Regions from separate parts of the Agrobacterium sp. DSM 25558 genome, predicted to be linked through region 1. Evidence: predicted binding sites of a transcription regulator. Region 1 holds the regulator's gene; the other holds the start of a gene.

Evidence for each region. The regulator LexA, encoded in region 1, represses DNA repair genes until DNA is damaged. The targets are predictions, from matches to a motif close to TGTTCNNNNTGTGTTCNG.
Region 2: dnaE (DNA polymerase III subunit alpha) is a predicted target of LexA. The motif match lies at 6,497-6,514, and genes of this name have one in related genera.

The regions. Positions count from the first base shown of each region.
Region 1 is NZ_FMUD01000001.1:202,455-214,016, reverse strand. It holds gene DSM25558_RS01115 (ComEC/Rec2 family competence protein) at 1-698, shown strand, start outside; gene DSM25558_RS01110 (glutathione S-transferase family protein) at 719-1,396, opposite strand; gene lexA (transcriptional repressor LexA) at 1,787-2,509, opposite strand; gene kdsA (3-deoxy-8-phosphooctulonate synthase) at 2,783-3,631, shown strand; gene eno (phosphopyruvate hydratase) at 3,857-5,131, shown strand; gene DSM25558_RS01090 (LacI family transcriptional regulator) at 5,182-6,240, opposite strand; gene DSM25558_RS01085 (beta-mannosidase) at 6,653-9,115, shown strand; gene mgrA (L-glyceraldehyde 3-phosphate reductase) at 9,206-10,240, shown strand; gene DSM25558_RS01075 (RcnB family protein) at 10,419-10,745, shown strand; gene DSM25558_RS01070 (GTP-binding protein) at 10,853-11,562, opposite strand, start outside.
Region 2 is NZ_FMUD01000001.1:359,932-371,493, forward strand. It holds gene DSM25558_RS01845 (DNA polymerase IV) at 1-1,015, shown strand, start outside; gene DSM25558_RS01850 (L,D-transpeptidase family protein) at 1,149-2,378, shown strand; gene DSM25558_RS01855 (hypothetical protein) at 2,473-2,763, shown strand; gene dnaE (DNA polymerase III subunit alpha) at 2,781-6,293, opposite strand; gene DSM25558_RS01865 (ABC transporter ATP-binding protein) at 6,701-7,384, opposite strand; gene DSM25558_RS01870 (lipoprotein-releasing ABC transporter permease subunit) at 7,400-8,707, opposite strand; gene proS (proline--tRNA ligase) at 8,728-10,050, opposite strand; gene DSM25558_RS01880 (DUF1467 family protein) at 10,721-10,990, opposite strand; gene mce (methylmalonyl-CoA epimerase) at 11,044-11,448, opposite strand; gene DSM25558_RS01890 (ribonuclease J) at 11,507-11,562, opposite strand, start outside.

The DNA.
Region 1 (11,562 bases):
CCGCCGGCTTTGCCATGCTTCTGATCGAGCAGGGGCGCGATAAACCGGACCTGCTGATCTATGAGGATGGTTCGCTGGTCGCGCTGACATCCGCAGACGCGGTTGCCTCCACCAAACAACGCGCCTCCGGCTTCGTTTACGAGCAATGGCAAAGAGCCGTGCCTTTACCCGCGCATCACGTCGCCCCCAAAATGCTCGATCGTGTCACGTCACCTGCTGGTGATGATGCAGAGGAAGCGGTTAGCTCTCAAGCCCGCACGGCGGGTTTGACCGATATCGAAAAGTCGCGGGCTGCCGAGGAGATGCGAGCAGCAACCGGTGCCACGGATATATTCACCTGCCGCAAAGATATGTGGTGTGTGGCTAAGTCGCAGAAGGGCGTAACTGTAGCGGTTATTTCCAACACTGCGCTGACGGGAACGGCATGCGACGTTGCCGACCTAGTGGTGACGACACGCAGAGTGCCCTTCGCCGCCTGTCGGTCCGGTGCGATCCTGATCAGTCAGGAGACATTACGACGTACCGGCTCCATGGAAGTCTGGCTTGGCCGTAAAGGCGACGCCGTTCTACGGGCGAAGGTTGCAATGCAGGGTCAGGATCGATCATGGACCATGCACCGCAGTTATGATTGGCGCAGCGAGGACTTCGATCCCGAGTTGCCTGCGCATATCGAAAATATGTTGGCGCTGGACCCATAGCGTGTGGCTGCCGCCATTTGCTATTTCGCGCGCAGATCCGCTGTCCATTCTCCCACGGCCCGCGCCTCAGCCTCGTGACCCGCATCTCGCCACGTTTCCAGCAAAGCAGCACCCTGCCATTCCTGCATGGCGGAAAGGGAAAGCAGGCGGTTTTTGTAGGCTTCGGCCTCCACCGACAGAGGTGTAGAGTAGGTCTGGAACCGGAATGCAACGGGGCAGTAGAACGCATCTATAGCGGTGAAGTTTTTCCCTGCCAGAAACGGACCACCAAAAGCTGCCAAGCCGTCCTGCCAGAGCGCGTCTATTCGAGATATGTCCCTCTGCAGGGGCTCGCTGATGGACGATGGCCGTATGCGCAAACCGACGCTCATTGGGTGTTCGTTGCGCAACGCCTGAAAACCAGAATGCATCTCGGCAGTCGCCGAGCGCGACCACGCCCGCGCTTTGGCATCACTTGCCCACACACCATCATGGCGCTCTGCCAGATATTCAGCGATGGCGAGGCTGTCCCATACGGTCAGGTCATTTTCTACGAGGCAGGGCACCTTTCCCGACGGAGAGAAGCGCGTGAAATCGTGGTTCGACGTGCCAAACTGTACGAGTTTTTCGTTGAACGAAATCTCCAAGGTTCGCATCAAAACCCATGGCCGCAGGGACCATGAAGAGTAATTCTTGTTGGCTATGTAAAGATCATACATGTCAATGTTCCCCATTATCGTCCATCAATACGGCACGCAATAGACCGGATACAGGCCGCCGGAGTGATAATGCTCATCAAACTATTTGATGGCCGCGGACGGACCTACCCGAAAACAACATTTAGGTACGCCAACGTTGGTAACTGTTCGTTCGATCTTCGATAAGACGAGCGCGAGGCACACAGCGACGTAGTGATTCTCAGATGCAACGAGATTGAGATACACCAATTAGTGGATTTCGTGACCCGACTAATGAATATAGGTTTTGTAGCCTAACTGCCGTGATTTTTTGTGGTCTTAAATTGATATTTCAGACAGGCTGGCAGGGAATATTATGACCATCAAAATACAATTTGAGTAGCGGGCATGACAACGCATGCCCGCAACATATTAATGATAACGGCGGATCAAACCGACCAGCTTGCCTTGAATTTTCACTCTGTCCGGTCCGAAAATTCGCGTCTCATAGGCAGGGTTTGCAGCCTCCAGCGCAATGGAAGCGCCTTTTCGGCGGAAGCGCTTCAGCGTTGCTTCCTCGTCATCGACCAGAGCCACAATGATATCGCCCGGATTTGCAGTGCTTCCATCGCGAATAATGACCGTATCACCATCGAAAATCCCGGCTTCGATCATCGAATCGCCTTTGACTTCCAGAGCGTAGTGCTCGCCCGAACCCAACATATCCATCGGAACGACAACGTCATGGGTGTTGTTTTGAATTGCGGAAATCGGCACACCCGCAGCTATCCGGCCCATAACTGGGACGCTAACAGAATTGGGTGCGCTGTCGTTGGACGCTGCGGGACGGGGCGGCTGTTCAGCCACCTTTGCTTTGCCCAGGCTACCCTCGATAACGCTGGGTGAAAACCCGCGTTGAGGCTTGGCTTGTGGCGAATAGGATTCGGGAAGCTTGATGACTTCCAAAGCGCGCGCCCGATTCGGTAGCCGGCGAATGAAGCCGCGCTCCTCAAGTGCGGTGATCAACCGATGGATACCTGATTTTGAAGCAAGATCGAGTGCATCTTTCATTTCATCGAAAGATGGCGGCACGCCGGACTCTTTCATTCTTTCATGAATGAACAGAAGCAATTCCTGCTGTTTGCGCGTGAGCATGAAGGAACACCCTTGGAATTAGAGGCGAAGATTCGCGAAACAAATACAGAACGAACACTATATGTTCCATATGTGTTCTGCAATCCCTTAAAATTCGGTGAAATTCATTTAAGCATCTGTTGATGCGTAAATCAGCAACACCAGATGGTCTTACGCGGACCTATACCGTGACTCTGGGCCGCCTTGCTGCTAAATGCGTGGCCAACAAACGATAAGGGAATATCTCGATGGTCTGCACCATTGAAATCGCCCGCTTTATTGCAAGGAAAGACGATGAGTGTAACGAACAATCTGAAAGTCGTTGCGGGGCAGGGCTCCAAAGCGGTTTCCTTTTCCAATACAGAACGCTTTTCGCTGATCGCCGGACCTTGCCAGATGGAAAGCCGCGACCACGCATTCATGATTGCGGAAACGTTGTCAGAGCTGTGTGGCAAGCTGGGTATCGGGCTGGTTTACAAGTCTTCTTACGATAAAGCCAACCGCACGTCCCTTTCCGGCCAGCGGGGCATCGGTATCGACAAGGCATTGGAGATTTTTGCCGAGTTGAAGGCGCAGTTCGGCTTTCCGGTTCTGTCGGACATTCACACGGAAGAACAGTGCGGCATCGTTGCGCCGGTGATTGATATTCTGCAAATTCCGGCGTTTCTCAGCCGTCAGACGGATCTACTGGTGGCTGCTGCCAAGACTGGTCGCGTCATCAATGTCAAAAAGGGCCAGTTTCTGGCGCCGTGGGATATGAAGAACGTTCTGGCGAAGCTGAACGACAGCGGTAACCCGAATGTGCTGCTGTGCGAACGCGGTGCGTCCTTCGGTTACAATACGCTGGTGTCTGATATGCGCTCCCTGCCGATCATGGCATCTCTGGGCGCACCGGTTGTTTTCGATGCTACCCACTCCGTGCAGCAGCCGGGTGGGCAGGGCGGTTCGACGGGCGGTCAGCGCGAATTCGTGGAAACATTGTCGCGTGCTGCTGTTGCCGTTGGCATCGCGGGTCTTTTCGTGGAAACACATGAGGACCCGGATAACGCGCCATCGGATGGTCCGAACATGGTTCACCTGAAGGACATGCCGAAGCTTCTGGAAAAGCTGCTCGCTTTTGACGACATCGCCAAATCTGCGTGACGGGTTTTGGCCTTAATCGGCTTTTATTGAAAAGCGGTGCCTGAAACGGGCACCGTCATTGTAATTTCTTGCGCGTCGTCTACAGCGACTGAAGAAATTCACATCGAGTCGCTATTCCGTCGCCCTGTTTATCGCGCCGATCATTCGAAAAGCGCTTCACAGTTTTCGGTATGCACTCTAAGACAGGCAACTGAAAAATCCTGTTCCAATCCCAAGGGAGAGATCATGACAGCCATTACCGATATCATCGCACGCGAAATTCTCGACAGCCGTGGCAATCCGACTGTTGAAGTCGATGTCTACCTGGAAGACGGCTCTTTCGGTCGTGCAGCAGTTCCATCGGGCGCATCGACAGGCGCGCACGAAGCCGTAGAACTGCGTGATGGTGGCAAGCGCTACCTCGGTAAGGGCGTTGAAAAGGCAGTTGAAGCTGTCAACACCGAAATCTTCGACGCGCTGGGCGGGTTCGATGCCGAGAGCCAGATTCATGTCGACCAGACCCTGATCGAGCTTGACGGCACACCAAACAAGTCCCGCCTGGGTGCCAACGCCATCCTCGGCGTTTCCCTGGCTGTTGCCAAGGCTGCTGCCGAAACGACTGGCTTGCCGCTTTACCGTTATGTCGGTGGTCCAAACGCGCATCTGCTGCCTGTTCCGATGATGAACATCATCAATGGCGGCGCGCATGCCGACAACCCGATCGACTTCCAGGAATTCATGATCATGCCGGTTGGCGCGGAAAACATCCGTGACGCGGTCCGTATCGGCGCTGAAATCTTCCACGTTCTGAAAAAGGAACTGTCGGCACAGGGCTTCAACACCAATGTGGGTGATGAGGGTGGCTTTGCACCAGGCCTGAAGAGCGCGCCTGAGGCTCTCGACTTCATCATGAAGTCCGTCGAAAAGGCCGGTTACAAGCCAGGCGACGACGTTGCGCTTGCTCTCGATTGCGCTTCGACCGAGTTCTTCAAGAACGGCAAGTACGAGATGGAAGGCGAGGGCCGCACGCTCGAGCCGGAAGCCATGGCGGATTACCTCGCTGAACTGGCGGGCAAGTACCCAATCATTTCCATCGAAGACGGCATGGCCGAAGACGATTGGGATGGCTGGAAGTACCTGACGGACAAGATCGGCTCCAAGGTTCAGCTGGTTGGTGACGATCTGTTCGTGACCAACTCTGCCCGCCTTCGTGACGGTATCAAGATGGGCGTTGCCAACTCCATTCTCGTGAAGGTCAACCAGATCGGCTCGCTGACGGAAACGCTTGATGCTGTCGAAACGGCGCACAAGGCTGGTTACACCGCCGTCATGTCTCACCGCTCCGGCGAAACGGAAGACTCCACGATTGCCGATCTCGCGGTTGCGACCAATTGCGGACAGATCAAGACCGGTTCGCTGTCGCGCTCCGACCGTCTGGCCAAGTACAATCAGCTGATCCGTATCGAGGAAATGCTGGGGCCACAGGCAGCTTATGCCGGTCGCTCCATCCTGCGTGGTTAAGCTTCGCGCACGACATTTGAACAAGAGGCCCGGATCGCTCCGGGCCTTTTTTATGCGTTGAACTTTGGTGCGCGGCTCGACCACACCGGCTGACTGAGCGTCTGCAAGCCTTCCGCCGGTTTTCCATCGATACGGGCCAGCAGCGCTCTCGCCAGTTCACGGCCGGCCAGCTTGATATCCTCATTCATGGTGTGAATTTCTGGACGCAGCCAGTTGAGAAAATCTGCGGACTGCTTGGAGACGACGTCGATATCCTTGCCGATCTTTTTGCCGGTTTCCTCTATGCCCGCGATGAAGGCGATGGTGGAACTGCCACTGATGGACACCAACCCATCAGGACAATCGTCACTCAGCATCAGCGCCCTGCTTTCGTCCCTGATCTGGTCCAGCGGTGTGTCGTTACTGATGCTCGTCAGTGGAAACTCTGTAAGGCCGAAATCACGCAGGCCCTGGTCGAAACCACGACGCGCGTAATCATGATATGAAAATTGCTTCGGAGGCAAAAGGACGGCAATGCGCTTCCGCCCGCATTGGGAAAGCCGCCTCATGGCCTCGTAGACGTAAGCCTCATTATCGAAATCATGATAGGGGTGGACGATGCCCATATCCGTCCGCCCGTGGGTGGCAAACGGCATGTTGCGCTCTGTCATGAAACGCACACGCGGATCGTCAGGCTGCATCTTCGAAATGATGACGCCATCAGCAGAGCCGGTATCGAGAATATAGCGGATCGGGATCATCGGATCTTTGGCGTGGGTATGGGGCGTCACGACCAGATGGTACTGCGTGCTGGACAGAATTTCGGTGATGCCGAACACCATCTGGGTGGTGAAACCCATCAGCTCTTCATCCACGCTTAGTACCAGTGCGATGACGTTGGTCTTGCCGGTGCGCAAACGAACGCCCGCACGGTTTGGCTGATAGCCGATCTGCTGTGCGACTTGGCGCACCCGCTCCTTGGTGTCGGCGCCGATGTCTGGCGCGTCCTTCAAGGCCCGGGAAACAGTGGTGATACCAAGGCCTGTCATCAGGGCGATCGTCTTGAGCGTTGGGCGCTCATTGCCCGGTAGCGGTTGCCCGCCGGGTTCAGTCTCTATGCCATCATTCATGTCGCCACTCGCCATACCTTGCGGGAGACCATGGTAGATTGGTTTTTTGTCCTTGCAAAGCGCGGACACTCTGGTCGTGAATGATCGGGCGACTTTAAGCGTGTGAAGACACTGCGATGCCGAAAAAAATATCGTCCAGAAGGGGCAGATATTGCCTTATATCACGTGAGAAAACCTATGTAAGCTTCTGTATTTATTTCAGGAAGTTTATTCTTACCCAACAATCATCCCCCCTAACCCAATCACTCGTGACGCCTTGCAAATTTTACAGTAACGTTGCCGGAGGAGGATGAGGAGACACGCCACGGATAGCAGTCAGGCATTTCGAACCTTGCCCTTGAAAAGGCGAGGACGGGTGTTTGGATGCCGATTCAGTGTTTCCTCACGACGATGCATCACGAAATGACAGGGCATGGACATGACATCTTCTTACGCAAACGACGTTGCAATCGATCTTTCGGGCGAATGGAAACTTTCCTCCGCTGAAGGCGACCATCACGCCCGTATCAACATTCCGGGTGATGTGCACACGGCTTTGCATGAAGCGAAGGTCATTCCCGACCCCTATTTCGGGCGTAACGAAAATGACGTTCAGTGGGTTGGTCACCGTGACTGGATTATCGAGCGGAGCTTTCAGCTGGATGATGCCGATGCCGATTGGTATCTGGATATCGACTATCTCGACACTGTTGCCGTCGTTTTCATAAATGACGTGCCGGTGCTTTCCGCCGACAATTGCTTTCGTCGTTATAGACCTGATGTCGCTGCAGCCTTGCGGCCCGGCGAAAACACTGTCCGAATCCATTTTCACTCCAGCATCAAGGCTGGCGCGGAGCGGCAGGCGGCGCAGCCGTTCTACGTTCCTTACCACCCCGGCAATTCTCCGATTCCACACGGCAATATGCTGCGCAAACCTCAGTGCCATTTCGGATGGGACTGGAATATCGCGCTCGCGCCGCTCGGTATCTATGGCACGATTGCCCTTCGGCGCCTCGACACGGCGCGCATCGAACATGTTAGCACGTCGCAACATCATGTCGATGGTGGTGTTGAGCTGCATGTCGAAGTCACCCTTTATGCCGCGCAGCCGGCCAGCGTGCCGATTCATCTTTCGCTTGGCGATGAACGGCTGCGGCTTGATTGCGGTGTTCACGCCGGTGACACGGTGATTCGACACGTTTTCTTCGTGGAAAAGCCAAAGCTCTGGTGGCCAGCGGGCAGTGGTGAGCAGGCGCTCTACACACTCACCGTTGAATTGCCGGACGAAACGGTAACACGGCAGATTGGCTTTCGCACCGTGGAGCTGCTGACGGACAAAGACGAAGCGGGAAGCCGCTTTGCCTTTCGCATCAATGGGCGGGAAATCTTCTGCCGTGGCGCGAACTGGATTCCGGCCGACGCTTTGCAATCTCTGACCAGCCGGGAAAAGACCGAGGATTTGCTGTCCTCGGCCGTCGAAGCCAATATGAACATGATGCGCGTCTGGGGCGGTGGTTTCTACGAGCAGGACTGGTTTTACGATGTCTGCGACCGGCTGGGCCTGATGGTGTGGCAGGACTTCATGTTTGCCTGCAACCTCTATCCGTGCACGGGCGACTTTCTCGACAATGTCGAGCACGAAGTCGATTATCAGGTGAAGCGCCTGGCATCGCATCCGTCGATCGCGCTGTGGTGTGGTGACAACGAACTCGTCGGTGCGCTCAACTGGTTCGAAGAGTCCCGTGATAACCGTGACCGATATCTCGTGGCCTATGATCGGCTGAACCGTACGATCGAGAAGGCACTCAAGAAAGCCGCGCCGTCTGCCCTATGGTGGCCATCCAGCCCGGCGTCGGGTTATCTGGATTACGGCGATGCCTGGCACGCCGATGGTTCCGGTGACATGCATTACTGGTCCGTCTGGCACGAGAACAAATCTTTCGACAATTACCGTGCCGTGAAGCCACGCTTCTGCTCGGAATTCGGTTTCCAGTCCTACACGTCCATGCCTGTTATCCGCACCTATGCGGACGAAAAGGACATGAATATCTCGTCGCCGGTGATCGAGCTTCACCAGAAGAACGCGGGCGGCAATGAGCGAATTGCGGGGACCATGTTCCGCTACTTCCGTTTTCCAAAGGACTTCGAGAATTTCGTCTATATCAGCCAGGTGCAGCAGGCGCTGGCGATCAAAACGGCTGTAGAATATTGGCGCTCGCTCAAACCCCATTGCATGGGCACGCTGTACTGGCAGTTGAACGATACATGGCCGGTGGCCTCTTGGTCGAGCCTGGATTACGGCGGTAGCTGGAAAGCCCTGCACTACGCCGCACGGCGCTTCTTCCAGCCCGTGACGGTGTCCGCCATCCCATCCGAAGACGGCAGCACCGTGCGGTTTTCCACCGTCAACGACACGGCGGAGGAGGTGGAGATCGATATGAACATCTTCGCGCTTTCGACCGATGGAACGCGCACGCCGCTGAAATCCGCAAGCGGCAGCTGCGGGCCGGATGCAGCCGTCATCATGACGGAAATCGACATGAAACATTTGGCCGATGGTGCCTTGCTCTCCTGGAACTTCATCGCTTCGAACGGCATGACGGGCGAAGGACACCACGTCCCTGATACTTATAAGGCGATTGATCTTCAGCCGTCCGGTCTTGATCACAGTGTCAAGCCGCTGGGTGACGGCCAGTTCGAAATAGAGGTCAGCGCCACCGGGCTTGCGCTGTTCGTGATGATCGAGGCTGACGTGGCCGGGCGATATTCCGACAACCTGTTCGATCTGGCTGCCGGAGAAACACGACGCATCGTTTTCGCGGCGGCCGATAAGGCGCAGACGTCACGACCTGTTTTTAAGATTTTCGATCTGTTTTCATCTCAATCGCAAGGTTGATACGGAGGCAGCATCTCTTTAAGTTCGAACCACCACATCACGCCTGCGGAGTTCTTTCGCAGGCTTACAGCAGTTTAGGGAGGAATATCCATGGCTTGGCAACCGGCTGAAAACTGTTACGCGTCCATGAAATACAATCATTGCGGCACATCAGGACTGAAGCTTCCGGCGATTTCGTTGGGCCTTTGGCACAATTTTGGCAATGATTTTTCACACAAGACCAAGCAGGCTATTTGCCGAAAGGCTTTTGATCTCGGCATCACCCATTTCGATCTCGCCAACAATTACGGCCCGCCTCCCGGCAGTGCCGAGACCGCCTTCGGTGAGATTCTAAAAACCGATTTCGCTGGTTATCGCGATGAGTTGGTCATCTCGTCCAAGGCCGGTTACAACATGTGGCCGGGCCCTTACGGCGAGTGGGGCAGCCGCAAATATCTGATTTCGTCTTGCGACCAGAGCCTGAAGCGCATGGGGCTGGATTATGTGGATATCTTCTATTCGCATCGTTTCGACCCCGATACGCCACTGGAAGAAACCTGCGGCGCGCTGGATCATATCGTGCGGTCGGGCAGAGCGCTTTATGTCGGTATTTCCTCCTATAATTCGCAGCGCACGCGTGAGGCGGCCGCTATTCTGAAAGAGCTTGGAACGCCCTGCATCATTCATCAGCCCAGCTACTCGATGATCAACCGTTGGATCGAAGAGGATGGTCTGGTCGATACGCTGGAGGAGCTCGGCATTGGCTCCATCGTGTTCTCTCCACTTGCGCAGGGTATGCTGACGACGAAGTATCTGGGCGGAGTGCCGGACGCGAGCCGCGCCAGCCAGGGCAAGTCGCTGAACCCTGCCTTCCTCAATGAGCGCAACATCGAGAACATTCGCGGACTGAACGCGATTGCGGAACGACGTGGCCAGACACTGGCACAGATGGCCATTGCCTGGGTGCTGCGTGGCGGCCACATTACCACCGCGCTCATCGGTGCCAGCCGTCCAGAGCAGGTCGAAGATTGCGTGAGGGCGCTCGACAAGCCCGATTTCACCACCGAGGAATTGGCCGAGATCGACCACTTTGCCAAGGATGCAGATATCAATCTTTGGGCAAAATCCGCTGAACTGAAGGCATAAACGAAAGGGCCGCCCTGAGCATAAGGGGCGGCCTTTTTTCATATTTTCCGGTCCTCATAAACTTTAAGTGATCGCGCTAACCATTAACAACCATTACAGAATTGTAATTTCAGAATTCAGTTTCCGTTCATTGTTGTGACGATAGAGTCAGCCCATCACTTCACGAAAGGAAACACCGATGAAAAAGTTCTTCTCCATCCTTCTCGCCGCCACCGTTCTTGCAGCCCCCATGGCGCAGGCGCAGAGCCGCCACGATGATCGCCCGGGCCATAGAACAATGGAACGGAGCGTCACCACCAAGAAGGTGATCATCAAGAAGCATCGCTGGGACCGTGGTCAGCGCCTATCTGCGGCGGAACGTCGTAACGTGATCGATCGCCGCGATTATCGCCGCCATAGCCTGAGAGAGCCGGGTCGGGGCCAGCGTTGGGTTCGCGTCGACAATCAGTACCTGCTGATCAACGTTGCCAACGGCATCATCATCGGACTGTCCGGCGCTCGTTAAGCCGTAACTCGAAGTCATCTGCGGTCGTGGACTTTGTCCATGGCCGCAGTTTTCGTTTGAGGCGATGTCATCCGTGACATCAGTACAGCGGAAATTCGATACTTTCTTCATGCCGCTTTCCAACTCCAGTCTGGAAACGGATCTTGCAGATGAGACCAAGCGGTCGGCGTAAACACCTTTGCCTTGACCAGACACTCGTCGAGTGCGGCGCGAAGCTCTTCCTCTTTCATTGGGTCGGCGCCGATAAAGACGATTTCCTGCCGCCGATCTCCCCAGATATTGTCCAGATAGGGTGCCAGCATCCGCTCGAAACCCGGGTCTTCCGGCCAGTGCTGTTTGGGTACGGATGACCACCAAAGGCCCATCTTGCCGGTCTTGACCTGCGCACCGGCCTGACTGATTTCTCCGACATGGTCCGGGCGAGTAGCAAGCCAGAAGAAGCCCTTGGCGCGAATGACGCCAGGCCATTCCCGGTTGATGAAGGCGTGGAAGCGAGTGGGATCGAATGGGCGTTTTGCCCGGTAGACAAAAGAGCGAATGCCGTATTCTTCGGTTTCTGGGATGTGCTGTTTGAACCCGTGCAACTCTTTGAACCACAGGGGGTGCGTTTCCGCTTCGGCAAAATCGAACAGACCAGTACCAAGAACACTTTTGGGTTCAACCTTGCCGAAATCGGCTTCGATCAGTTTTGCATCGGGGTTCAAGCCGACGATGATCTTTCGAGCTGCATCGCGCTCTGCCTCTGTCGCGATGGAAACCTTATTCAGGATCACGACATTGGCGAATTCGATCTGCTCAACCAGCAGGTCGATCAGGG
Region 2 (11,562 bases), 160 kb from region 1:
TGGTGTTCGCTCCGCCATGCCGATGTTCAAGGCGCTGGAGGCCTGTCCGCAGGCTGTGGTGATCAAGCCCGATATGGAGAAATATGTGAAGGTCGGGCGCGAAATCCGCGCGATGATGCAGGATTTGACACCGCTGGTTCAGCCGATCTCCATCGATGAGGCGTTTCTCGATCTGTCCGGCACAGAGCGGCTGCATCATGACCCGCCTGCCCGCGTGCTTGCCAGCTTTGCCCGGCGGGTGGAAAAGGAAATCGGCATTACCGTTTCCGTTGGGCTTTCCTACTGCAAATTTCTGGCAAAGGTCGCCTCCGACCTGCAAAAGCCACGCGGGTTTTCCGTCATCGGCGAGAAGGAGGCGATGGCCTTTCTCGGCAACCGCCCTGTCACGACGATCTGGGGGGTGGGGAAAGCCTTTGCAGCAACGCTGGAGGCCGATGGCATCCGCATGATTTCACAGTTGCAGGAGATGCAGGAGAGCGACCTGATGCGCCGTTACGGCTCCATGGGCCAGCGCCTGTTTCGGCTTTCGCGCGGCATAGACGACCGGGATGTCCACACCAATGATCCTGCCAAAAGCGTGTCTTCCGAGACGACCTTCTTCAACGATATGTCGCGCCATGACGACCTGGTGCCGATCCTGCGCTCGCTCTCTGAGAAGGTGGCGTGGCGGCTGAAGAAGAACATGGTTGCGGGTCACACCGTCGTTTTGAAAATGAAGACGGCGGATTTCAAATCTCGCACCCGCAACAAGCGGCTGGAAGACCCGACGCAGCTAGCCGACAGGATATTTCGCACCGGCCTCTCGCTGCTGGAAAAAGAAACAGATGGCACGAAATTCCGGTTGATCGGTATCGGGGTGACGGACCTCTGCAATGCAGATCTCGCCGATCCGCCAGACCTTGTCGATAGAAATGCCGGACGACGCGCCGCCGCAGAGGCTGCCATGGACAAGCTGCGCGACAAGTTCGGCAAGGGCACGGTCGAGACCGGCTACACCTTCGGCACCAAAAAATAAGCGTCGTACACGGCGTCGTGAACTTTATTTAAAAGTTTCCTTAAATCCCAACGGCTATTGTTGTGAGACTTGCCCTTAAGGCTCCCGTGCCCGCCGTTTTTGGTGGCATGTTTTGTATTGCGTTGGAGTGAACATGATGTTGCGTGCGTTTGTGGGAGCCTGTCTCCTCTCGACTTCCGTTCTGGTACAATCAGCCCTTGCCGGCGATGTGCGCAGCTTGCAGATCATCGTTTCAAAAAACGAGCAGACACTCAGCCTCTACGAGGACGGCGCTTTGATCTCGACCTCGCAAGTCTCCACGGGCAAGTCAGGCCATGAGACGCCGAGCGGAATTTTCTCCATTCTGGACAAGAAGAAATATCACGAATCCAACATCTACTCGGCCGCTCCCATGCCGTTCATGCAGCGCCTCACATGGTCAGGCATAGCGCTTCATGAGGGGCGCGTGCCGAACTATCCGGCTTCGCACGGCTGTATCCGCCTGCCTACAAAATTTGCAAAATCGCTGTACGGCATGACGGCGCGTGGGGTGCACGTCATTGTTTCCAATGCGGATGTCGCCCCTCGCGCCATCGACCACCCTGCCCTTTTGCAGCCCAGGAACAAAGCTCAGGAAGGGCTGATGTTATCAGACGTCGAACTTCGCCCGGCCAATTTCGACGCGTCGCTGAAGCTGGTGGAGGTTGCCGTCAACCAGACGACAAGTGCGGTCAAGCCGGCGGCTGTGCGGGAAGCGGAAGGCTCTCCTCTGCGCATCCTCATCACCCGTCGTGGTGACCGGGAGAAGATCATGGATGTGCAGAATTTGCTGACGACGATTGGCTTCGACGCAGGTGTGCCGGATGGCTATGCCGGGCAGATGACGGTCAATGCCATCAATGGCTTCAAGCGCTGGAAAGACCTCAAGACCACCGGCCCGCTTTTGACGGATGTTTTCATCGATGCACTCTACGCGTCCGCTGGCGCAGAGGCGGCACCAAACGGACAGATCATGGTTCGGCAGGATTTCAAGCCGCTGTTTGAAGCGCCGATCCACATCAAGGACCCCCATGTCGCGCTCGGCACCCATTTCTTCGAGGTTATCGACGTGGACCGGAAAAGCGGCAAGGCGCAGTGGAATGGGCTGACGCTGGAAAACCACCTGCCAGCGGGTGCTAAAAAGCGTCTTGGCATCGATGAAGAGAATGCGCCGGGCACATCCGATCAGCTGCGTGCTGTTCTGGACCGCATCGATATACCGGCACCTGTTCGACAGCAGCTGGAGGCATCGCTTTCAACGGGCAGTTCCATCACCGTATCCGATCTCAGCCACGGGCTGGAAACCGGACAGGGAACGGACTTCATCACCATCACCCGCGACTGACGGATTGAGACCCGGCCTGCCAATTCAGAGTTTCTGGAACGAAGTCTGAAAAATGGCGTTGAACTGGCATCACATCCTGCGTGGGAGCCAGCAAATGAACATCAAATATGTAGCGGCAGCAATTCTGGGATTGGCCTGTATCTCGGCAGCCGAGGCACCGCAAAATTACAGGGTCTATGCCGGGCCGGACGTAACGAGCGACCCAATCATCCTGGAAGTTTATGACCGGGCGCTGGCGAACTGCACCTATGAGGCCAGCACACCAACGCGTGGCACAGTCTACACCGCCTCCTACATCTACAACGCAGCGCTCAGAGCATGCCTGTCACGCCATGGCTTCAGCGATCGCGGCAGCAATGCCTATCCGACCAACAGCCTGTTCTAGAACTGGTTGTCCCGAAACTAGATTAGCTCGACATCGATAACGCCTGCGGCGGATCGGAAGGCTGCGCCGATTTCGGGCGAAATACGATATTTGCCCGGAAGTTCGACTTCGATCTCTCGCTGGCCGTCGTCTTTGATGACAACGAAATAAACCGCACCATCCCCCCTGTTGAGGTGAGGAACCAGTGTCTTCAGCGGGCTGGAATCGCGGATGAAAACGCGTAGCGCCTTTTGCATTTGGACGGATTTCTCCTCCAGCGACTGCGCGGTCTGGATGCGAAGGCCGATCCCTTCCGGTCGCTCTTCCGCCTGCACGGTGACAACAAGCGATTTGCCGACCTCCAGCAGATCACGGTACTGCGCAAGGCCTTCAGAAAACAGCACGGCCTCGTACTGGCCGGACGCATCCGAGAAAGTGACGATGCCCATCTTGTTGCCGGTTCTGGTCTTACGCTCCTGTTTGCCGGTGACGGTGCCAGCCAGACGGCCAGCAGTCGCACCCTGTTTTACGGCTGCGGTAAAATCGGCAATGTTCTGAACACGCAGCTTATCGAGAACGGCGCGGTAGGTATCCAGCGGATGGGCGGTGAGATAGAAGCCGAGCACCTGATATTCACGCAGCAGCTTTTCCGATGCCAGCCACGGTTGGTAGGCAGGAAGCACGAGCTTTTCCGGGCCGCTTGCGCCACCTGAGCCGAACATGTCGTGCTGACCGCTGACCCGGCGGCTCTGCGCCAGTTGCGCATAACCGATGATGCGATCCAGCCCGCCGATCAATTCGGCGCGATCCTTGCCGAAGCAATCGAAGGCACCGGCATTGATGAGGCTTTCGAGAACACGGCGGTTGATCTGTTTCGGATCGATCCGGAGGCAGAAATCCTCAAGGCTGGCGAAAGGTGTTTCGCCGCGCGCTTCCACGATGTGATCGACCGCGCCTTCGCCAACACCCTTTAGCGCGGCAAGCGAGTAATAGATGCGGTTTTCGCCCGGCTCGAAACGGCGGTGGGACGTCTGCACCGAAGGCGCGACGATTTCGATGCCCATCCGGCCCGCATCCTGGCGGAAATCGTTGACCTTTTCGGTGTTAGCCATATCCAGCGTCATCGACGCCGCCAGGAATTCGACCGGGAAATGCGCCTTCATATAGGCAGTCTGATACGACACGATGGCATAGGCGGCGGCGTGGGATTTGTTGAAGCCGTAGTTCGCAAACTTCGCCAGCAGATCGAAAATCGTATTGGATTGCGCTTTCGACACGTCGTTGCGCATCGCGCCTTCCACGAAACGTTCGCGCTGCTGGTCCATTTCCTCCTTGATCTTCTTACCCATGGCGCGGCGCAGAAGATCGGCTTCGCCGAGCGAATAGCCAGACAGAACCTGGGCGATCTGCATCACCTGTTCCTGATAAACAATAACGCCCTGCGTTTCCTTCAGCAGGTGATCGATGGTCGCATGGATCGACTCGATCTCTTCTTCGCCGTGTTTACGGGCGTTGTAGACGGGGATATTTTCCATCGGACCCGGACGATACAGCGCGACGAGCGCAATGATGTCCTCGATGCAGTCCGGGCGCATGCCGATCAGCGCCTTGCGCATGCCGGCACTTTCCACCTGAAACACGCCGATGGTTTCGCCGCGCGACAGCATCTCGTAGGTCTTCACATCCTCCAGCGGAATGGCCGCCAGATCGACAGCGACGCCGCGCCTTGCGACGAAATCCACCGCCACTTTCAAAACCGTCAGCGTCTTCAGGCCGAGAAAGTCGAACTTCACCAGACCGGCACTTTCAACCCATTTCATGTTGAACTGGGTGACCGGCATGTCCGAGCGCGGATCGCGGTACATCGGCACCAGCTTTGACAGTGGGCGGTCACCGATGACGATACCGGCGGCGTGGGTGGACGCGTGGCGATAGAGACCTTCGATCTTCTGGGCGATATCGAGAAGGCGCGCGACGACCGGCTCCTTGTCGGCCTCTTCCTGAAAACGCGGCTCTTCCTCGATGGCCTTGGACAGCGTCGTCGGGTTGGCCGGATTGTTCGGCACCAGCTTACAGATGCGGTCCACCTGCCCATAGGGCATTTCCAGCACGCGCCCGACGTCGCGCAACGCTGCACGGGCCTGCAACGAACCGAAGGTGATGATCTGGGCCACCTGCTCACGGCCATATTTCTTCTGGACGTAACGGATCACCTCTTCGCGGCGATCCTGACAGAAGTCGATATCGAAGTCGGGCATCGAGACGCGTTCCGGATTGAGAAAGCGTTCGAACAGCAGCGAGAAGCGCAGCGGGTCGACGTCGGTGATCGTCAGCGCATAGGCGACGAGCGAACCCGCACCGGAACCACGGCCCGGGCCAACCGGGATATCCTGGTTCTTCGCCCATTTGATGAAGTCGGCAACGATGAGGAAGTAGCCGGGAAACTTCATGCGCTCGATAACGCCGAGCTCGAAGTCCAGCCGGTCGCGATATTCCTGTTCGGTATAGCCCGGCGCCATTCCGAGTGCTGCCAGCCGTTGATCCAGACCCTCAACGGCTTGTCTGCGCAGTTCCTGCCCCTCGGCACGGTCGGCTTCATCGGGGTCTTCACTCGCACCGGTGAAGCGCGGCAGGATAGGACCGCGTTTTTTCAGCACATAGGAGCAGCGTTGGGCAATCTCGATGGTGTTTTCCAACGCTTCCGGAAGGTCGGCAAACAGCGCCATCATCTCTTCGCGGCTTTTGAGATAGTGGTCGGGCGTCAGGCGGAAACGGCTGTCATCGGAGACGATGGCGTTGTGAGCGACAGCCATCAACGCATCATGGGCATCGTAATCCGCGCGCGTCGGGAAGAACGCCTCGTTGGTGGCGACAAGCGGGACATCATGTTCATAGGCCAAAGTCACCATGCGACGCTCATGCACACGATCAAAATTGCCCTGACGTTGCAGCTCGATATAAAGCCGGTCGCCGAACAGTTCCTTCAGGGCCACAAGCCGTCTGGTCGCCTGAGCCGTATGACCCTCTTTGAGAGGCATATCGATCGGACCACCCGATGCACCGCTGAGAACGATCAGGCCAGCATTATCGCCCTCCTCCAGCCATGCCTTGGTGATGCAGACAGACGGCCCGGTGGTATCACCATCCAGATAGGCACGGCTGATCAGGTCGACCAGACGCTCGTAACCTTGCGCATTGGCAGCCAGCACCACAATCGCCGGCAGCTTCGCCAGATTGTTATGCCCCCGCTTGTCATCGGTGGCATCCTGCATGTCGATGGACATCTGGCAGCCGATGATAGGCTGCAAGCCTTCGTCTCGCGCCTTTTCGGAAAACTCCAGCGCGACGAACAGATTGTTGGTATCGGTAATTGCAATGGCGGGCTGACCGTCAGAAACGGCCTTCGCCATGATTTTCTTCAAGGGCAACGCACCCTCGAGAAGAGAATAGGCAGAGTGCACACGCAGGTGAACAAAGCCGGGCGTTTTCAGGTCTGTACCGGCGGTCCCGCCGCTCACTAAAATCTCGCCCATCAACCGCCATCCCGTCATTCTGAATCAGCGGGATTTTCGGATTTCCTGACGGCAATGTCCACTGCCCGCAGGTAGCTTTACACGTCATTTCATTTATGAAACGACGCTGACATATCACATAGAAGTGAGGATTACCGAGAAGCTGGTAACAAAAACAGCGATGGAAGCGAAGGCAGCAATGTCACGGATGATGTCGGTCATTTGTCTCTCCATACTCGTTATGTTCTAACTTTGTTCTCATTTCGTTTCGTTGTCAACTGCTTATTTCGGGGTCTCGTCTTGTCAACGCGTGCGGAGTCGCGGCGGTTACGCATGCGATTCGCGGCAAGCTGTTGAGTCCAAATGACAAAACCCCGCGCAGCAAATGCTGCACGGGGCTTGTTGAATCTTAGGGTATGGACTGTGAGGGCCTGTAAGCCCGCAGATCAGAACTCGACGATCTTGCCTTCGCTCAGAGTGACGCGGCGGTCCATGCGGGCTGCGAGGTCGTGGTTATGGGTGGCGATCAAGGCTGCAAGCCCGGACTGGCGTACCAAGGCCTCGAGTGCTCCGAACACATAGGACGCCGTCTCCGGGTCGAGATTGCCCGTCGGCTCGTCGGCCAGCAGCAACAGCGGTGCATTGGCCACGGCGCGTGCGATAGCGACGCGCTGCTGCTCACCACCGGATAGCTCGGACGGACGATGATCACCGCGGTGACCGATGCGCATATAGTCCAACAGGGCCGCTGCTCGCTCGCTTGCTTCCGCGTGGGGCAGACCGGCAATCAACTGCGGCATCATGATGTTTTCGAGCGCGGTGAACTCCGGCAGCAGATGGTGGAACTGGTAGACGAAGCCGATATCGCTGCCACGGATCGACGTGCGCTCCTCGTCAGACAGATCACCGCAGGAACGACCGTTGATGAACACCTCGCCAGCATCTGGATGCTCCAGCAGACCCGCCAGATGCAGCAGCGTGGATTTACCGGTGCCAGAGGGTGCGACAAGCGCGACGATTTCGCCGCTTCTCAATTCAAGATCGGCATTTTTCAAAATGGAAAGGCTGGTTTCGCCCTGACCGTAGGTCCGTTCCACGCCGGAAAGCCGCAACGCTATTTTCTTTGCCATGGTGTGAAGCAGTCCTTATTCGTAACGCAGGGCTTGCACAGGATCGAGCTTGGAAGCCCGCCATGCCGGAAAGATCGTCGCAATGAAAGACAGGGTCAGCGCCATGGCAACGACGGTCAGCGTTTCGCTCAGCTGCATTTCCGCTGGAAGCTGGCTGAGGAAATAGAGCTGGGGATCGAACAGAACCGTGCCTGAAATCCATGAAAAGAACTGCCGGATCGATTCGACATTCAGACAGACGAGAACCCCAAGTCCGACGCCCGCAAAGGTGCCTACCATGCCGATGGCAGCACCCGTCATGAAGAAGATGCGCATGATGGAGCCGCCACTGGCACCCATGGTGCGCAGAATGGCGATATCGCTGCCCTTGTCCTTCACCAGCATGATGAGGCCCGAGATAATGTTGAGCGCCGCCACCAACACGATCAGCGTCAGGATCATGAACATGACGTTGCGCTCCACCTGCAAGGCGGAAAAGAAGGTCTGATTTCGCTGTCGCCAGTCGGTGATATAGATCTGCCGCTCGGCTGCCGCTTCCACCAGAGGCCTGATGCCATCCACATTATCAGGGTGGGTAACGAACAGCTCGATGGACTGAACGATGCCTTCCTGATTGAAATAAAGCTGCGCTTCAGAAAGCGGCATGTAGATCATCGAGGCATCATATTCCGACATGCCGATCTCGAAAACGCCCGAGATCGTATAGGATTTGACGCGTGGATTGACGCCCATCGGCGTCACGTCACCTTCCGGTGATATCAGCGTAATCTGATCACCTGCAGTCACGCCCAGCTGGGATGCCAGGCGCGAACCGACAAGAACGCCCTGCCCCGACATGAAGCCGACGAGATCGCCCACCTTGATATTGCCGGAGACTTCCTTGATCTTCTCGATGTCTTCGGCACGAACGCCGCGCACCAGAGCACCGCTGCCCGCACCGCCACGACCGGACGCAAGCGTCTGGCCCTCGACCAGTGGCAGCGCCATGGTAACGCCGGGAACGCCCGCGAATCTCTTCGCCAGAACGTCATAGTCCTTGAGCGGAGAATCGATCGGCTGAACGATCATGTGGCCGTTGATGCCGAGAATGCGGGAAATCAGCTCCGTACGGAAACCGTTCATTACGGCCATCACGATAATCAGCGTCGCCACGCCGAGCATGATGCCGACGAAGGAGAAACCAGCGATGACGGAAATGAACGCTTCCTTGCGGCGCGAACGCAGGTAGCGCCAGGCCACCATGCGTTCGAAGGCCGAAAATGGTCGGGCGGACCTACCCTTTACGGATGAGCCTGCACCGTTATCAGCCTCGGCTTTTGCCATGTCGTCTCCCTATTGGCTCTTCAGCCAAGCACTCTGTTCATTGCCGCTTCGATGGTCACGGTTTCGCGCGCACCGGTTTTGCGGTTCTTGACCTCGACTTCACCGGCAGCAACGCTGCGTGGACCAACGATGATCTGCACCGGCACGCCAATGAGATCAGCCGTTGCGAATTTCTGGCCCGCACGGTCGTCCGTGTCGTCGTAAAGAACATCCTTGCCGGCGTTCGACAGCGAGTAATACAGCTTTTCACAAGCCGCATCACAGGCAGCGTCGCCAGCCTTCATGTTGATGATGACAACGTCGAAAGGCGCAACCGAGTCCGGCCAGATGATTCCGTTCTCATCATGCGATGCTTCAATGATGGCGGGAACAAGGCGTGTGGGGCCAATGCCATAGGAACCCATGTGGACAAGGTGTTCCTTGCCATCAGGTCCCTGAACCTTGGCACCCATCGGCTCGGAATATTTCGTGCCGAAATAGAAGATGTGGCCAACTTCGATACCACGTGCAGACAGGCGCTCACCCTCGGGGATCGCGTCGAATGCCGCTTCATCATGCATTTCGGATGTGGCGGCGTAGTCCGTCGTCCACTCATCGAAAATGCCCTGAAGACCAGCGACGTCATCGAAATCAGTGTCATCAGAGGGAATGCCGCGATCCAGGAAGCTCTTGTGGCAGAACACTTCAGACTCACCGGTATCCGCCAGAATAATGAATTCGTGGCTGTGATTGCCGCCGATCGGGCCGGTATCGGCGCGCATGGGAATGGCCCGCAGACCGAGGCGCGAGAAGGTGCGCAGGTAAGCGGTGAACATCTTGTTATAGGAATGGATCGCGTCTTCCTTCGTCAGGTCGAAGGAATAGGCATCCTTCATCAGGAATTCGCGCGAGCGCATGGTGCCGAAACGGGGGCGAACCTCGTCACGGAACTTGAGCTGAATGTGATAGAGGTTCAGCGGCAGGCTCTTGTAGGACTTAACATAGGAACGGAAGATGTCGGTGATCATCTCCTCATTGGTCGGACCATAGAGCATCTGGCGGTCCTGACGGTCCTTGATGCGCAGCATTTCCTTGCCGTAATCATCGTAGCGACCGCTTTCCTGCCAAAGCTCGGCTGTCTGAAGCGTCGGCATCAGAAGCTCGATGGCACCGGAACGATCCTGCTCTTCGCGAACGATCTTGTTGACCTTATCCAACACGCGCTTGCCCAGCGGCAACCAGGAATAAATGCCCTGGCTCTGCTGACGCACCATGCCTGCACGCAGCATGAGGCGATGCGAGACGATTTCCGCTTCCTTGGGATTTTCCTTGAGGATGGGCAAAAAGTAACGGCTAAGACGCATGGTGGTTTCCATTCTGTGGCGAAACACCGATTTTACACGGGAATCGCCGGAATAAAGGGACATTTCCGCCGTACATAGCGGTTTCCGCATCAGAAAGAAACCCGCCCTCAAACGCGTTGCCGTGTTGATACCAACTATGCGCCAGCGATTCTTTTCAGGCCCGAATTCTGGTGTCACGGAGGACCCATCGCCATGCCTCACGTCAGGTACAATTGTGCTTCATGGCGCTTCTGCGGCGAATTTGTGAGACGACTTTCGCCCCTGAACGGTTACAGGAGGAATATTATTGCCGCTAAGGTGCGACATATCGCTTCAGGAGGAATTTTCTGCCGACTGTAACAAATATGCAAAAAATCTGATGACAACTGCCTATGATTGAGCTAGTTTTGGCTTACAAAAGAGGCAGGAAGTTTAAATTCTTGTCATTTTCGCGGTCAGTCTTGGGAGGATGAGATCTTAGGCGCGCTTAGGCGCAGCCCCGGTAACGGTTACAGATCACGCGAAACTAAAGAACAAGGCTGAAACGCCTTGTTTTTTTTTGCTTTCAGTTACCCCAGCCCAAACCGCGAAGAAGATTTTGGCTTAATCACGGCAGTCAACTTGCGGACGTATCGGTAACGACGGTGCGCTTCCCTCTATGGCCTGCCCAGATGACATCTGGATGACAGACTCAATCGTAAACCGGAACGATGCGCGGCAGATCATCCATGGTGAAGCCAAAATACCACGTTGCCAGATACCATACGCCACAGATGAGCAGTGAGATCAGCGTTGTCAGCAACACCATTTTACCACCGCTGAAATGCGAAGGCGCACTGGCAACGGTTCCAAGCGCCACATTTCCATCCTCGGATTGCGTGCGAAGACCAATCGGCAGAACGATGAACAGCACCGTCCACCAGACGATGAAAAAGACGGCAAAAGCCGAAAGCCACGGCATATTTCAAAACCTCCCATAGTATCGTCGTGAAAGCGCCAAGCGCCTGGGCCGACTCAGACCTGTTCAATCTCTATCAGAGTACCGAAGAAGTCTTTCGGATGGAGAAAAATCACTGGTTTGCCATGCGCGCCGGTTTTCGGCTCGCCATTCCCCAGCACCCTCGCCCCCTGTTGCTTCAAGTGGTCGCGTGCAAGGATGATGTCGTCCACTTCGTAGCAGATGTGATGCATGCCACCGGAAGGGTTCTTCTCCAGAAAGGCGGCAATTGATGAACCTTCACCGAGCGGTTCCAACAGTTCCACCTTGGTGTTGGGCAGCTCGACAAAAACGACTGTCACGCCATGCTCCGGCAAAGCCTGCGGCTGAGAGACAGCAGCACCCAGGGTATCGCGGTAGGTTGCGACTGCCGCTGTCAGATTTGGCACCGCAAGTGCCACGTGGTTGATACGTCCGAGCATGCCTTCCTCCCAAAAACGGCGGTCGAAGCGCCCCGCGCCTCGACCCGCATATTCGACGTTACACCTTCGTCACGAAGACAGTCACGATAGGCTTCTTGCCCCAGACCTGATTGG